Linked DNA regions of Chroococcidiopsis sp. TS-821. The protein of the gene in region 2 binds, or shares a complex with, the protein of the main gene of each other region. Links are inferred from orthologs where the notes say so. Each region holds a gene or a part of one and is shown on either strand. Other genes may lie near its edges. The genes, in order: uvrB and pcrA.

Region 1 (7,040 bases), on a different replicon or contig from region 2:
GTGCTTTAATAATCTCAGGTTCTCTTTGAGACTGAACTTGCGGTAACGCCGCATCAATTTTTGCAGGGTCACCTTGAGTCAAGCAGGGTACTAAATAATTTGCCGCAGCGATCGCATCGCGCAACGCCATATTAATCCCTTGGGCGCGGATTGGTGACATTGGATGTGCTGCATCGCCTAGTAGTAGTACACCAGGTTGATACCACTGCGGACACCGCCCGACAACAACGGATAATAATACTGGTCGTTCAATTGTCGCTGCTGACTCGCGAAAATGTTCGGCTAGCCATGCTGGAGACGCAGAGGCAAAGATTTCAGCCCAGTTGTCAACTTGCTGCCAATCTTGCGAAAAATCTTTAGGAAGTGTCCAACCTAAGTGTAAATCTCCTTCGGAACCGCGAAACAATCCGAACGCGTAGCGATCGCACACAATCGAATAAAAGATATTCTCCGACGGCAAACGCGGACTATCGGCTAATTTGAACCACAAAATATCAAAGCTGTGCGATTGTTGCTCTAAAGCTAAGTTCGCGCGTTGCCGTACAATTGAATTGCGCCCGTCGGTGCCAATTACTAAATCTGCATCAAAAGAACGTCCATCACTTAGTTTGACGCCGCTAACTCGTTGATTCCACAATAAATCTTGTACCGCAGTTCCTTGAACAAACTCAAAATGAGGATAATTGCTAGCTGCATCCATCAAGGCTTCTAGTAAAGCTGGTTGCGAAACCAACGTGCAAGGCTGACCATTCGGTTCAATTGGTTCATCCACGCGGAAAAGCGATCGCTTGTTAATAATGATCTCCCAAGCATCTAAAGGTTGATGTGGAATGCGTTCTATAATAGGTAATAATTCCATTTGTGCGAGCGCATCCAAGCCACTCGGCATTAATCCTTCACCGCGAAAAGTTCGCCGAAAGTTACGCGCTGCTTCAATTAACGTGACACGAATACCGCGTTTTACCAACAGAAGTGCTAGCGTTGCACCCGCAGGACCTGCTCCGACAATGATGACTTGAGACATATCCTTAATTTAGCTTAAGAAGGCAGAAGGCAGGTGACAGGAGGCAGAAGTTGAGAACATTGTATTTCTGGTGCTACGTGTCTCAAAACATATCTTTTTTGTTTGTTTCCAGTAAATTGAGTACGTTGCAGCCATCAATATTGAGACAAAATAAATTCTTCTTTTCTACCTTCAGTCTTCTTCCTTCTACATTTCTTTCCTATATCAATCTTGAATAGACCTGCTGCAAGAAGACTAGAAAAGCGTGGCAGTTGGAAACAGGGGGTTGCAAAGAGGAGTAAAAGTATGGTGAGAGTCAACAAATCGAGGCACTGCCATGTCTGACACTGATTGACAAAACCTTTCAACCACAGAGTTCCAGCGATTATGTGGAATCAGTCGCGCTTTGTTGGACGAGATGGTTGCGGTCTTGCGTCCTGACGTAGAGCGCCAAGGTCGTCGTGGCGGACAAAACAAATTGAGCGTTGAAGACCAATTGCTTGTGACGTGAAAGTAGGGGCGTGCATCACGAGCGCCAGTTTCAGAGTGCCACCAGTTGGGGACGGCACGCAACGACGGTTAGTCGCATCATCAGGAAAGTCGAAGACTGGTTAATCAAATGTGGCAGGTTTCGATTGCCAAGCAAGCGTCACTTGTATCAACCTGGATGGGAGTGCAAGGTGTTCGTGGTCGATGTCGGTGAAATGGAAATCGAACGTCCAAAAAAACAAAAACGCTACTACTCTGGCAAGCAGAAACGTCACACAATAAAGTCATAACTGTTAGTCGAATTTGAAACTGGCAAGATTATTGCTACGGCAGTTGAGAAAGGGAAAACGCACGACTTCAAGCTACTCCAGCGCCGTCTTCTGCCATTTGTACCGTCGCAATTGTGTCTAACTGACCGAGGCTATCAGCGATTTGGCAAGCTCCATAGGAGTGCTTGCTTGTCTTCCCACCAAGCAACCGCGAAAATAACTACTGCTGGATGCCGAGCAGCAACACAATCGAGCGTTAGCTAGGTTGCGAGTGCGAGTTGAGCATGTGCTTCGCCGCTTCAAGATTTTCCGCATCTTTTCTGGGCGCTATCGCAATCGGAGAAAGCGCTTTGGCTTACGCTTAAATTTGATTGCTGGTTTGCTGAACTACCAACTGGCACATGCTGCTTGATTCATGCAGGAGGTCTAATGACCCCACCTTCCCCTTGATTGCTATAACAGTAAAACAGGTTAAAATGTCTCCAAAATCTCAACATTCAGCAACGCTCTTCTACCTCCTGCCTTCCACTATATATAACCACAGCACAAATTAGATAAATTTATACCGAGAAAAAACCGCAGCTTGACCCCAGTTTTGGTTTTCAGCATCAATCACATTCCAAATTATCCCATCTTCGATATAGAATCGCTGACCAGTTTTTGAGATGCGGACGCCAGAATAGTGACAATAACCTTTATGAGTTGTTTCTGCAAGTAGGCGATCGCGTTCCTGTTGTATCACCTCTTCAGCCGATTTGCGCGAAGGCAATGTCGTAAACTCTTCCCAAGAAAATTCCCACAGTGCTAGCGCCTGCTGATTGCCATAGTTAAAAATGGGGTCGGCTTGTATACCATGCGAAACGACAACAAACGGTGCAGTAAACAAAGCTTGGGCAATTTCCGCTGGTGTTCCCGTAATATCGAGTAAGGCATTCCCTGTCCAGTACTCAAAACTGTACATTAATCGCTGACTTTGACAGATAACTTCCTTCTGCTGCCAAACAAACATGAATCTCTATTACCAGTGACCCTTTACCAAAATGTTTTCAATGTCCCAATAACTTATCACGCAGATGCTTAATGCGATCGCGATACTTCGCTGCTTCCTCAAACTCCAAATTCTTCGCTGCTTCCTTCATCTGGGCTTCTAACTGCGCAATCAATTCGGGAATATCCGCTAACGGTAAATCATCCGCTTGTTCGTATGCTTCTTCGAGTTGCTGCGAATTCAACCGCCGCGACACTTCTAAAAACGACAAAATCGCATTATTTGTACGTTTAACAATCGGTTGCGGTGTAATGCCGTGTTTCTCGTTGTATTCTAGCTGAATTGCGCGGCGTCGCTCGGTTTCCGAGATTGCCTTGAGCATACTATCCGTTAGATTATCCGCATACAAAATCGCTTGTCCGCGAACGTGACGCGCCGCCCTACCAATTGTTTGAATCAGCGATCGCTCCGCTCGTAAGAAACCTTCTTTATCTGCATCTAAAATCGCCACTAAGGAAACTTCCGGTAAATCTAACCCTTCCCGCAGCAAGTTCACCCCGACTAAAACATCAAAATTGCCTTGACGCAACTCTTGCAAAATCTCAATCCGCTCAATCGAGTTAATTTCAGAATGCAGATACCGCACGCGAATTCCCTGATCTTGCAAATATTCCGTCAAGTCTTCTGCCATGCGCTTTGTCAAAGTTGTCACTAACACTCGTTCGCGACGTTCAACGCGTTCTTTCACTTCTCCTAAAAGATCGTCAATTTGACCTTCGGTAGGACGCACAAAGATTTCCGGATCGACAACGCCAGTGGGACGAATCACTTGTTCAACAACTCGACCTTCCGATAGCTCCAACTCCCAATCGCCTGGCGTTGCTGATACAAAAATACACTGATTAACCTTCGCCCAAAATTCTTCTGCTTTCAACGGGCGGTTATCGGCGGCGCTGGGTAAGCGAAATCCATGCTCAATTAAAACTCGTTTCCGCGCTTGGTCGCCATTGTACATCCCGCGAATTTGTGGAACTGTAACGTGCGATTCATCGACCACAAGTAACCAGTCGTCAGGGAAGTAGTCGATCAAACATTCTGGCGGTTCGCCTGGTTGACGCCCTGCTAAGTGACGCGAATAGTTTTCCACACCGTTGCAGTAACCGACTTCGCGCAACATTTCCAAGTCATACCGCGTCCGCTGATCCAAGCGTTGCGCTTCTAAGAGCTTGCTTGCTTGCTCTAATTCGGCTTTGCGTTGCTTGAGTTCAGCTTCGATCGCATCGCACGCTGCTTCTAAACGTTCTTCTGGTGTGACAAAGTGACGCGCTGGGTAGATATTCACCGCAGACAAGCTTTGAATAATTTCACCTGTTACCGGATCGACGTAGCGAATCGCATCAATTTCATCGCCAAAAAATTCAACGCGAATAATGCGATCTTCGTAAGCAGGACCAATTTCTAACACATCACCGCGTACCCGAAACCGACCTCGCCCCATTTCGACATCGTTGCGGCTGTATTGTACCGTAGCCAAATCGCGCAAAATCTGTCTTTGATCGACTTCCATTCCCATTTTCAAAGGAATTGCGGCTTTAAGATACTCCGAGGGAATCCCTAAACCATAGATACAACTAATCGAAGCAACAACGATCGCATCGCGGCGTTCAAACAGCGATCGCGTCGCCGAGTGTCGCAACATATCGATTTCATCGTTGATCGAAGCACTTTTTTCAATATAAGTATCTGTAACGGGAATGTACGCCTCAGGTTGATAGTAATCGTAGTAACTGACAAAATACTCGACTGCATTGTTGGGGAAGAATTCGCGTAACTCATTACAAAGCTGCGCGGCGAGCGTTTTATTGTGCGCTAGCACGAGCGTTGGTTTCCCAATTTTTTCAATCACCGCAGCAATGGTAAATGTCTTTCCGGTTCCCGTTGCGCCGAGTAAAGTTTGGTACTGATTTCCTTGTTTGACGTACTGAGTAAGTTGGGCGATCGCCTGAGGTTGATCGCCAGTCGGTTGAAATGGTGCTTGCAGACAAAATTCTGTCATACAGTTTTATGAATCCCTTCACTTATCTTTACATATTTAGTTTTCTTTATGCATACCATGCGAACTTATTTAGACCTAAAGAATGTTTTTTCCAGTAAACTCAAAATCAATCACAAAAACATTTTTCTAATTATTAACAAAAATTTGATATCAAGAGGAATAAAACTATGGTTGCAAGTAGTACTGCTCAAGCAAACGAAACGCTCAGCAACACCAATTCTAGTTCAGAATTATCTACGCAAATCAAAGGCGATCGCGTTCAATCAAGCCCCTTACCAGGTCAGCGTCCCATCGCCTCTAGCACGTTTGAAATTCGCGATACCGTTAATATTCTAGGGATGCGTCCTATCGTTTCTAGCGATCTTCAAGTTTCTGATACAATTAACTTAGCCGGAGTGCGTCCTATCGTTTCTAGCGATCTAAAAGTTTCTGATACAATTAATTTAGCTGGAGTGCGTCCTATCGTTTCTAGCGATCTAAAAGTTTCTAATACCATAGACTTGCTGGGGATTCGTCCTATTGCTTCAAGTGGAATAGAGGTTTCTAAAACAATTACAACTTCTGGAATTCGCCCAATCGCTGCAAATAGCTTAGAAAAATATGACGAGCTTATGGGTTACATAGATTAGTTTAAAAATTAATAGTCTCTTTTGGTAACTGGTGTTGTAAAAACGCCAGTTTTTTTGTGTATAAGTATGTTTCTCCTCATTTAGGTATAGTCGTCAACAAACTGCGACTTTTCTCATTCTTTATACTGATTACTTTAATATGTCTTCTGACAGAAGCATGTATTGTTGTATTTCGGATAAGTTGTAAACGTAAGCACAAACAAACTTTAAAGTTACTCGATAACGAGAAAAGTTTGTTGAGGAACAAGGAGAAAGAAAATGAGTTTAGAAGATAGAGCTAAAGCTACAGGTAAAAATATCGAAGGTAAAGCTCAAGAAGCTTGGGGAAACGTTACAGGAGATCCTGAAGACAAAGCGGAAGGCAAAGCAAAGCAAGCAGAAAGTGAAGTACGTCATGGTGTAGAAGACGTAAAAGATAACGTTAAAGAGAAGCTTGACTAATTGCTAATTAATTAACTTAAAAGGTCTAGGGAAACTAGACCTTCATAATTTATAAAGTCTCATAAAGTTAAACACAAATAAGCAATTAGTTTTGCAATTCTGTAAAAACAGGAGGAAAATTAAAGTGAATTTTATGCAGAGATTTCGTAAAGTTCTGACAGCGCTAACATTGGTGTTAGTTCTTACGATGTCTGTTGCTTGCAGCAGCGCAGTTAATGCAAAAGCCCCAAGAACAAGTTTACCACCAGCTGCAGATACAACAGGAAACTATGCATTGTTAGAGCGTGGCAATACTTCCGCAGGACAAGACTTTGGTAACTGGGTAGTCCAGACAGGGAGAGGATTAATCCAAGACGCCTACGTACGCGACCAAAACAAGTTGGGTGTTGTGATTACGCCCCAAGTGCGCCCTAACGAAGTAAGACCTTTAGCAAAATCACTGCTCCAAGGATTTCATCGGACTTTCCCTAATCAAGATTTAACAGTTTTGATGTACGCTCCTGATAAAAAACTGATTCTGACCGCTCAATACGATATGCAGTCAAATCAAATCAAATATCAATAATGCGGTAGATGAATCAACGATAGCTTGAGCAATCGGACAATTAGCTGCAAGAAACAAGTTGAAAGCACAACACGCCACAGCGCAAATTAAGCAAGGAGAGGAAAATGTATAACAGCGAGCAATACAAACGCCAAATAATGAATGACTTGGCGCAAGGCGATACCGAAACAATGGAAGAAGTATCCACAAACGAGCGCCAATACGAAAATTTCGATGATTTTGCACAACGCTCGTCGCACGCAGAACGCCGTCAACTGTTTGGACGTTCTTTGCACCCCGATCGCATTCCTCCTAGCCAAATGGAGCCAGAATTGCAAAAAGCGATCGCGCAAATTAAGCCCAATGAAAGAGACGATGTCGCCCGCGCGTTTTTCAAGCACCTTAAAGGAAGAGGGCTAAGCGATCGTCAACTCGAACAACAACTAGCTTTATCAACGCACAATCCTAATAAAATGACTGCGGATGATGTGAGTAAGCTTGCGACCTTTGTTTACCACAATCATCCTGACATCTTCCAAGAAGTCATGGCGGAGCAACCAGCTATTATCAAATTCCTCAGCAATCCGATCGTTGCTGCTGTCCTTGGAATTGCTGCGGCTA
Region 2 (7,142 bases):
CCTTGTTGAATTTGAGCTTCTAATTGCTCAAATGTTAAGCTATCTGCAATTTCAAAACCACTGCTGTGCGTGCGGATGAGTTTAGCTAAAGTTCCTCCAGTTTGTAAGACTATACCTAAGTCGCGGGCGATCGCGCGAATATAGGTTCCTGTACCACAGGCGATCGCAACATCAATCTCTGGAAAGTCTCCTGGTCGCCAGTCTAAAATTTCAATGTGAAATATTTCTACACTGCGTACAGGAATTTCAACATCTTCCCCTGCGCGGGCAAGATCGTACAAGCGTTTTCCTTGAACTTGGATAGCACTATAACGCGGTGGTATTTGCTCAATTTTGCCTTGAAATTGTTTGAGCGCGGTTGTGACTTGTTCCAAGCTTAAATCAGACACTGGCTGTGAACTAATAATGTCGCCTTCGAGATCGTCAGTTGTTGTTGTTATTCCTAGCCGAATTGATGCTTGGTAAGCTTTTTTGGTTTGTAGAAACTGTAATAATCGAGTTGCTTTTCCTAAAGCAATAGGTAAAACACCTGTAGCAGCAGGATCTAATGTTCCCCCATGTCCTACCCGCTTCATCTGTAGTAATCGCCGTACTTGCGCTACACAGTCGTGAGAAGTCAACCCAGCAGGTTTATCTAAATTCAGAAACCCTAGCACAATTAATTACAAATCGTAGAACTATATTCGTGATTTATCTAAAACAGGAAGAAATGAACTAGCGAACAAGACAGCTTGGGCGCGATCGCGTAAGTGTAATTTAAAATACTCGTAACGTGATTTTTCACGGTTGTTTTTGAGACATAAAGTGCTTGGGCAATTTCACAATTGCTAGCACCACGAGCAATTAAGCGTAACACATTAATTTATAAATAGTAGCTCACAGTATTAAGAGTTGAACAATAGGTTCTTATACTAATTCGTAATTTGTGATGTATAGTATTTGCCTTTGGCACGCTGCGCGAAGGTAATGACAAAAGCTGGACAGTGTATGGCATTTGGAGCGTGGAACTGTCGTCAGAATCCGCGAGAAATGGTATTATTCATAATCTACGCGATCGCGTTTCTTCACCAGAGACTTTTGTTGCATTTTTTTGTGAGTTTGGTACTAAAGTCATATGATTTTTAGTGCTTCGTTACTAACATTTTGGGAATTTAGATCCATGCAGTGAATGTCAGCAAGCTTTTACTATTAAGGCATTCTGAGATCTTGCAGCATTCTCAGTTAACCCAACAACCCGCCCGGGAATTAATTACCACGCTCATAGCTCAAGCCCACTCAAAGTGGGCTGCAAGGCTGATTCAGTCTTTTGCCCAAGAATGTGTATCTATAACATAAGTAAGCAACGTAAGTTATTAAGAATTATTTTTAAATCATATAACGCGCTTGAACCTGAGTTAAGTTTTTACATTTCGAACTTGCAATTTCACGATCGAATTAGGGGTAACTTTACTTCTTATGTATAAAATTTACTTTCAGAGATTTCTATAAGTTGTTTACCTAAAAGTAAAGTACTTAAACGCTAGTTAAATTTTTGTAATTGTGCAATGCGAGGATCGATAATTTTTTGACCTAAAGTGGGAAATTTAATCGCGACGGATACTTTATTTCCAGAACCGAAAACATGGGTGATTTCACCAACACCAAACGTTTTATGTAACACGCGATCGCCGACTTGCCAATTTTGCGAGCTTGTATTCACAGGAGTTGCTGCTACTTGTTTACTTCGCGAAGCAATACTCGGTGGTTTCGTATAACTGCGACTCACAGGTTGTCGCTCTGCGAGTAATTCTTCAGGTAACTCTGTCAAAAACTGCGAACGAATCGCCGGTTCGCGCGAACCATAAAGCCGACGTTCTCGTGCGTGTGAAAGATACAATAGTTCTTGCGCGCGAGTAATGCCAACATAACATAAACGCCGTTCTTCTTCTAAGGCATCAGGATCGTCTAAAGAGCGAAAGTTGGGTAATAAACCTTGTTCCATTCCTACTAAGAAAACTACAGGAAACTCTAACCCTTTAGCTGCATGTAATGTTAGTAATGAAACAGCTTTTTGTCCTTCTTTTAAATTATCTAAATCAGAATTTAATGCGGTGCTAGCTAAAAAAGCTTCTAAAGAAGTATCTTCACTTTCTTCTTCAAATTGAACAACAGCATTATAAAGTTCTTGTAAGTTTTGCAATCGTTCTAAACTTTCATCAGTACCTTGGTTTTTCAAGTCTTGAATATAACCTGATTCTTCCATAATTGCTTGCACGATGACTGACGCCGGCGTGATATCTACTTGTTGTTGCCAACGACCGATCAATTGCGCAAAACTCGTCACGCCTTTTACCGATCGCCCTGCTAGAGTACCCGCCGATGTCTCATCGCTGATAATTTCCCAGACAGGGATGCTTAACTCTTGCGCCGCGCTGACCAAAGCATCAATTGTTGCTTTTCCAATACCGCGACGCGGTGTATTAATCACGCGCAGCAAACTTACGGTATCTGAAGGATTAACAATGACTCGCAGATAGGCAAGAATATCTTTAATCTCTTTGCGATCGTAAAACTTCAATCCACCAACGATTGTATAGGGAATACCCCATCGTACTAAAGTATCTTCAAATGGTCGTGATTGCGCATTCGTTCGGTAAAGAATGGCGAAGCTACCCCAGTGAAAATCAGCATAACGGCGTTCTAAATTCTGAATTTGATTAATAACAAACTGCGCTTCAGCAATTTCATCGTCGGCTTTGTATAAATAAATTTGTTCGCCAGCCCCGCGCGTAGGTTTGAGAACTTTATCGATGCGTTGAGTATTATTTTCGATTAGTTGGTTTGCTGCTTGAAGAATATTTTCTCTAGAACGATAGTTTTCTTCCAGTTTTACCATGGTGCGGGTATCAGCATCAGGTAATCCATCGCCAAAATCAGATTGAAATTCTAGTAAAATTGTAAAATCTGCCATGCGGAAACTATAAATTGACTGATCGGCATCACCAACAACAAATATCGAGCGGTTTTGCCAATTCCAATTGTGTTTATTAGTTTCGCCATTGGTAACAAGTAACCGAATTAAATCGTATTGCGTGCGATTGGTATCTTGATACTCATCGACTAAAATATGTTGAAATTTGCGGTGCCAATAGCTTAATACTTGTTCGTTTTGTTGAAAGAGTTGGACAGGAACGAGAATGAGATCGTCGAAATCTAAAGCGTTGTTTTCTGCTAAAGCGTTTTGGTATTGACTATAAACTTCAGCAATGACTCGACCGCGATAGTTCGGTTGCTGGTACTCAAACTCTTGTGGAGTTAATCCTTGATTTTTCGCATTACTAATTGCATAGCGTACCGAACGCGGTTCAAACTTTTTATCGTCTAAATTGAGTTGTTTTGTGACTATTTGTTTGACAAGGCTTTGCGCGTCAGATTCATCAAAAATTGAAAAATTGCGATTCCAACGTCTTCCTTTTTCATCTTGATATTTTTCAATATCGAATCGCAGCACGCGGGAAAATAAGCTGTGAAAAGTACCAATCCACAAATCTTTAATGATAGTTTTGTACACGCGCGATCGCAAACTTGTCTGTTCGTGCGGTGCTAGCGCTTCTAGGGGCTTTCCATAGTCGCGCATCGCAATTTGTTGGGCAAACAGCTTCTGGATGCGTTCTTTCATCTCCCGCGCGGCTTTGTTGGTAAAGGTGACAGCCAAGATGTTTTCAGGAGCGACGCGGTGTTTCAGGATCAGATTGGCAATTCGGTAAGTCAGTGCTCGTGTTTTACCAGAACCTGCGCCAGCAACTACCAACATTGGACCGCAGAAATGTTCTACAGCTTGGCGTTGACTCGGATTAAGGTGGCTGAAAAAATCAATGGTTGTCGTCATGGGTGTCAGAAGTGCGATCGCGCTTAGGGCTGCAAAAGATATATCCTGTCTGACCTATAGTACAAAACTTATGATATCTTGATAGCTTCTTACTTGAAACGTTGCCGCGTTATAACAATCTACCGACGACAGACTGTATTATATACTACTAAAATCTCTGCGAGTTAATTCTGAATTATCGATCTTTAGCAAACATTAAGCTTACTTAACTTCAGTAGTATCACTGTTATTATTCTTTGATATAAAATATTTACGTCTGTTTTTCGGTAGATTTCGCATTTGTATGTCATCTACTGTTTGATAGCCTTGATCGCATTCAACCGTTTCATCTTGTATAAAGAATAACAAATATGGGAACATCAGATACGCCTTTGTGGGTTCAAGACAGAGATACAGTCATTGCAGAAGGAAGTAATGTTGAGTGGCGTTATGGAGAACCACCAGACTACTCGCGTAACAATGCAGCACTCAAAGAGCAAAGTCAATACAATCATATTGAAGGTTCTTTAGAGGCGATCGTACAAAACCTTGTCCGAACTTTTGAGATGGAAGCCTCATTTAAGACGAATCCTCAACAGTGGTTATCGATTGTTGCTGATAAGTTTCGGATGCGGACGAATACACAACCAGAGTACACTGCTGAGGATATCGTTGCGGCTGGAACTTATAATTTATTTTTAGGAGAGTCTGAGCACTACAGTGCAAAAGCTGAGGATTTTGAATCATCAGGAAAAATTTTTCACGAAGCCTTTCCTAATGGCTTTTTATGGGAAGTTATTGAGGTTTTAGCCGGACCGCCTAATGTGACTTTCAAGTGGCGTCACTGGGGAACTTTTAGCGGTTCTTACAAAGGATATGAACCCACAGGAGAAGTCGTCGAAGTTGTTGGAATTAGTGTGGCGCGAGTAACTGATGATTTGAAAATTGAATCATTAGAACATTATTTTGATACGAATTCTTTCTTAGGAAAATTGACATCGGGTGGAAAGGCGATCGCCAATGGCTGTCCTTTTCATCAACAAACATAAAGATTGACTTTAAAGTTACGCGCGATCGCCTTCTATAGCACCAAACGCGTATTAAAGGCGATCGTTTTTTGTCTATTCTATGCTTCGCACATACTTCGCGAACATATTTAAGCGCATCGTTGGTTGATTGTTCAAATTTTTCTTATTCAGTTTCTTAGTTAAATTACCATTCTGAAACTTCCTTCCACTGAGAAACAACTTGTCACGAATATCGCGTCATTAATCTCCGTAATTCCTGTAACTGGTTTCTCGGAACAAAATGTAAAAGAATCGCCATTAGCTAAACGCAGCTAAGTTGGTCAAACTAGCATATTTTATCTGTGTTTTGCTTGGCGATAGTTGTTCGGACTCATACTAAATTTACGGCAAAAGGCTTTCGTAAATGCACTGCGATCGCGATACCCCATACAGGCGTTTGGTAATTCCCGCATACAGACATTGCAGAATTTGCTGTAACGCTATCTGTATTTGTGGTGTCACTTTCCCGTAACGATAAAAATAGTGTTGATGCGGTTGCTTAAATAGATGAAGTAACTCTGGGGGAGTTTGTTCGGTTGATTTGGCAAGATACGACTGAACTAATTTTGGTGCAATATGGACATCAACAGCTAACATCCTTTGCTGCATCAATTCTTCGCACAATCCACCTGTTGCACATCCACTTCCGCAAAAGCAATACAACCTAGAACAAACCTGTTCGTCATTATTGTTGTAGTTTCCTGAAAGGAGAAATCCGCACTGGATAGGATGTTCGCGTACATCAACTTTTTCAATTACATTACCGTGTAGTTGATAGTCATCAATTCTAATCTCGATTCCTTCTTGATACTCAATGTTGCGTCGAAAACCTTGTCCTAACTTAGATGGATACCTCCGAATAACATCAAAAGGATCTAATGCGTCGGCGTGTTGTAGTGTTGGATTGGCTTCTTGCCAAAGTTCTCCTTAAGATTGTTTCTACTGGTCTACACTTCTAGGAAACGTCGTTGTTTATCTTGGTAAGCTGTGGTTTATAGACCGCATGGTTTGGCTGTACGAAGACATGAAAGACACCAACGCAGAGTATCATAGCTGGTTATACTAAATATGTTTGCACGACAATAAATATTTGCATTAGTCCACTTGCGTGGAATACCCTGCGGGAAGCCGCTATGCGTCTATGTTTATTCAGCCGCGACTTCGGTCGCCAGGCTCAAGTTATATTTAAGTGTTTTCATGCAAGATAGCGATGTCATCGTCATTGGTAGCGGTATCGGTGGTTTAACCGCTGGGGCTTTATTGTCGCGTTATGGTAAACGAGTCATTGTTTGTGAAAGTCACAATATCCCTGGTGGTGCAGCACACAGTTTCACCCGCCGAGGATTTACCTTTGACTCTGGTCCTTCATTTTACTGCGGTTTGAGTAACCCAAACAGTTACAATCCCTTACGACAAGTTCTAGACGTATTAGGAGAATCAATACAGTCTATCCCGTATGACCCACTAGGACATTACCACTTTCCTGAAGGGACTTTTGCAGTTCATAGCGTAATTGAGCAGTATCTTGAAACAGTAGCTCAAATCACTCCCCAAGGTGCAAGGGAACTACAGCGATTTACGCAACGCTTGCTCCCACTATACGAAGCTTTACAAGGTATTCCTACTCTTGCTTTAAGAGCAGATTGGCAACTGATTCCGACTTTACTAAAATACTTGCCATCTGTACTCAAAATGCTACCGCATCTCGGAACAATTCAAAGTTCCGTAGGGCAAGTGATGGATCGCGAAGTACAAGATCCTTGGGTACGACGCTTGATTGACTTGGAATGCTTTTTACTTTCTGGTTTAAAAGCGCATGGCACGATCGCTCCTGAAGTTGCATTTATGTTGGGAGAGCGATCGCGCGTCGGAGTCGATTATCCCATCGGTGGTAGCGGGGCGATCGTTGATGCTTTAGTACGCGGGTTGCAACGTTGGGGTGGTGAGTTGCGCTTGGGAACTCATGTCGAGCAAATCTTAGTATCTAATAAAGTTACTGGGGTACGCTTACGTAATGGTGAAATTTTGAAAGCCCCCGTAGTGATTTCCAATGCTTCAATTTGGGATACTTACAACACTTTATTGCAACCGCATGACTTACCGAGTTCCTATCGTCAAGCTTCTTTAAAGACACCAACGGTAGATAGTTTTATGCATCTTCATCTGGGTATCAAAGCTGAGGGTTTAGAGCATTTGACAGGTCATCATGTCGTCGTTCGCGATCCGCA

The links.
Region 1: the proteins of pcrA (region 2) and uvrB are in contact, whole or in part, in a crystal structure (PDB 7EGT), measured with the Thermus thermophilus proteins. The link is inferred for Chroococcidiopsis sp. TS-821 from one-to-one orthologs. Residues at the interface, in WP_096412145.1 of Thermus thermophilus: His654, Arg656, Phe657, Gln666, Asp668, Glu669, Lys680, Arg681, Leu682, Ser683, Lys685, Tyr686, Ala687; in WP_096411307.1 of Thermus thermophilus: Glu23, Leu25, Arg26, Asp27, Gly28, Glu29, Arg30, Phe31, Arg55, Glu326, Asp327, Phe328, Glu379, Ser382, Gln383, His398, Gly400, Arg401.

What each region holds. Positions count from the first base shown.
Region 1 is NZ_MVDI01000013.1:86,329-93,368, forward strand. The notes cover bases 2,307-5,261. They hold uvrB (excinuclease ABC subunit UvrB), read right to left. Parts: upstream 4,806-5,261; coding sequence 2,808-4,805; downstream 2,307-2,807. Other genes in these bases: B1A85_RS21545 (MEKHLA domain-containing protein), read right to left, coding at 2,312-2,770; B1A85_RS21555 (hypothetical protein), read left to right, coding at 4,973-5,261. Also shown: B1A85_RS21535 (FAD-dependent oxidoreductase), read right to left, coding at 1-1,024; B1A85_RS26360 (hypothetical protein), read left to right, coding at 2,048-2,173; more of B1A85_RS21555, read left to right, coding at 5,262-5,434; B1A85_RS21560 (CsbD family protein), read left to right, coding at 5,693-5,875; B1A85_RS21565 (hypothetical protein), read left to right, coding at 6,000-6,440; B1A85_RS21570 (hypothetical protein), read left to right, coding at 6,545-7,040. UniProt on the Escherichia coli protein: The UvrABC repair system catalyzes the recognition and processing of DNA lesions. A damage recognition complex composed of 2 UvrA and 2 UvrB subunits scans DNA for abnormalities.
Region 2 is NZ_MVDI01000002.1:24,622-31,763, forward strand. The notes cover bases 1,195-4,251. They hold pcrA (DNA helicase PcrA), read right to left. Parts: upstream 3,869-4,251; coding sequence 1,520-3,868; downstream 1,195-1,519. Other genes in these bases: B1A85_RS07795 (ester cyclase), read left to right, coding at 4,210-4,251. Outside these bases: tRNA pseudouridine(55) synthase TruB, read right to left, coding at 1-656; more of B1A85_RS07795, read left to right, coding at 4,252-4,896; B1A85_RS07800 (hypothetical protein), read right to left, coding at 5,257-5,523; B1A85_RS07805 (NAD(P)/FAD-dependent oxidoreductase), read left to right, coding at 6,112-7,142. UniProt on the Escherichia coli protein: A helicase with DNA-dependent ATPase activity. Unwinds DNA duplexes with 3'-5' polarity. Translocates on single-stranded DNA with 3'-5' polarity. Initiates unwinding more efficiently from a nicked substrate than double-stranded DNA.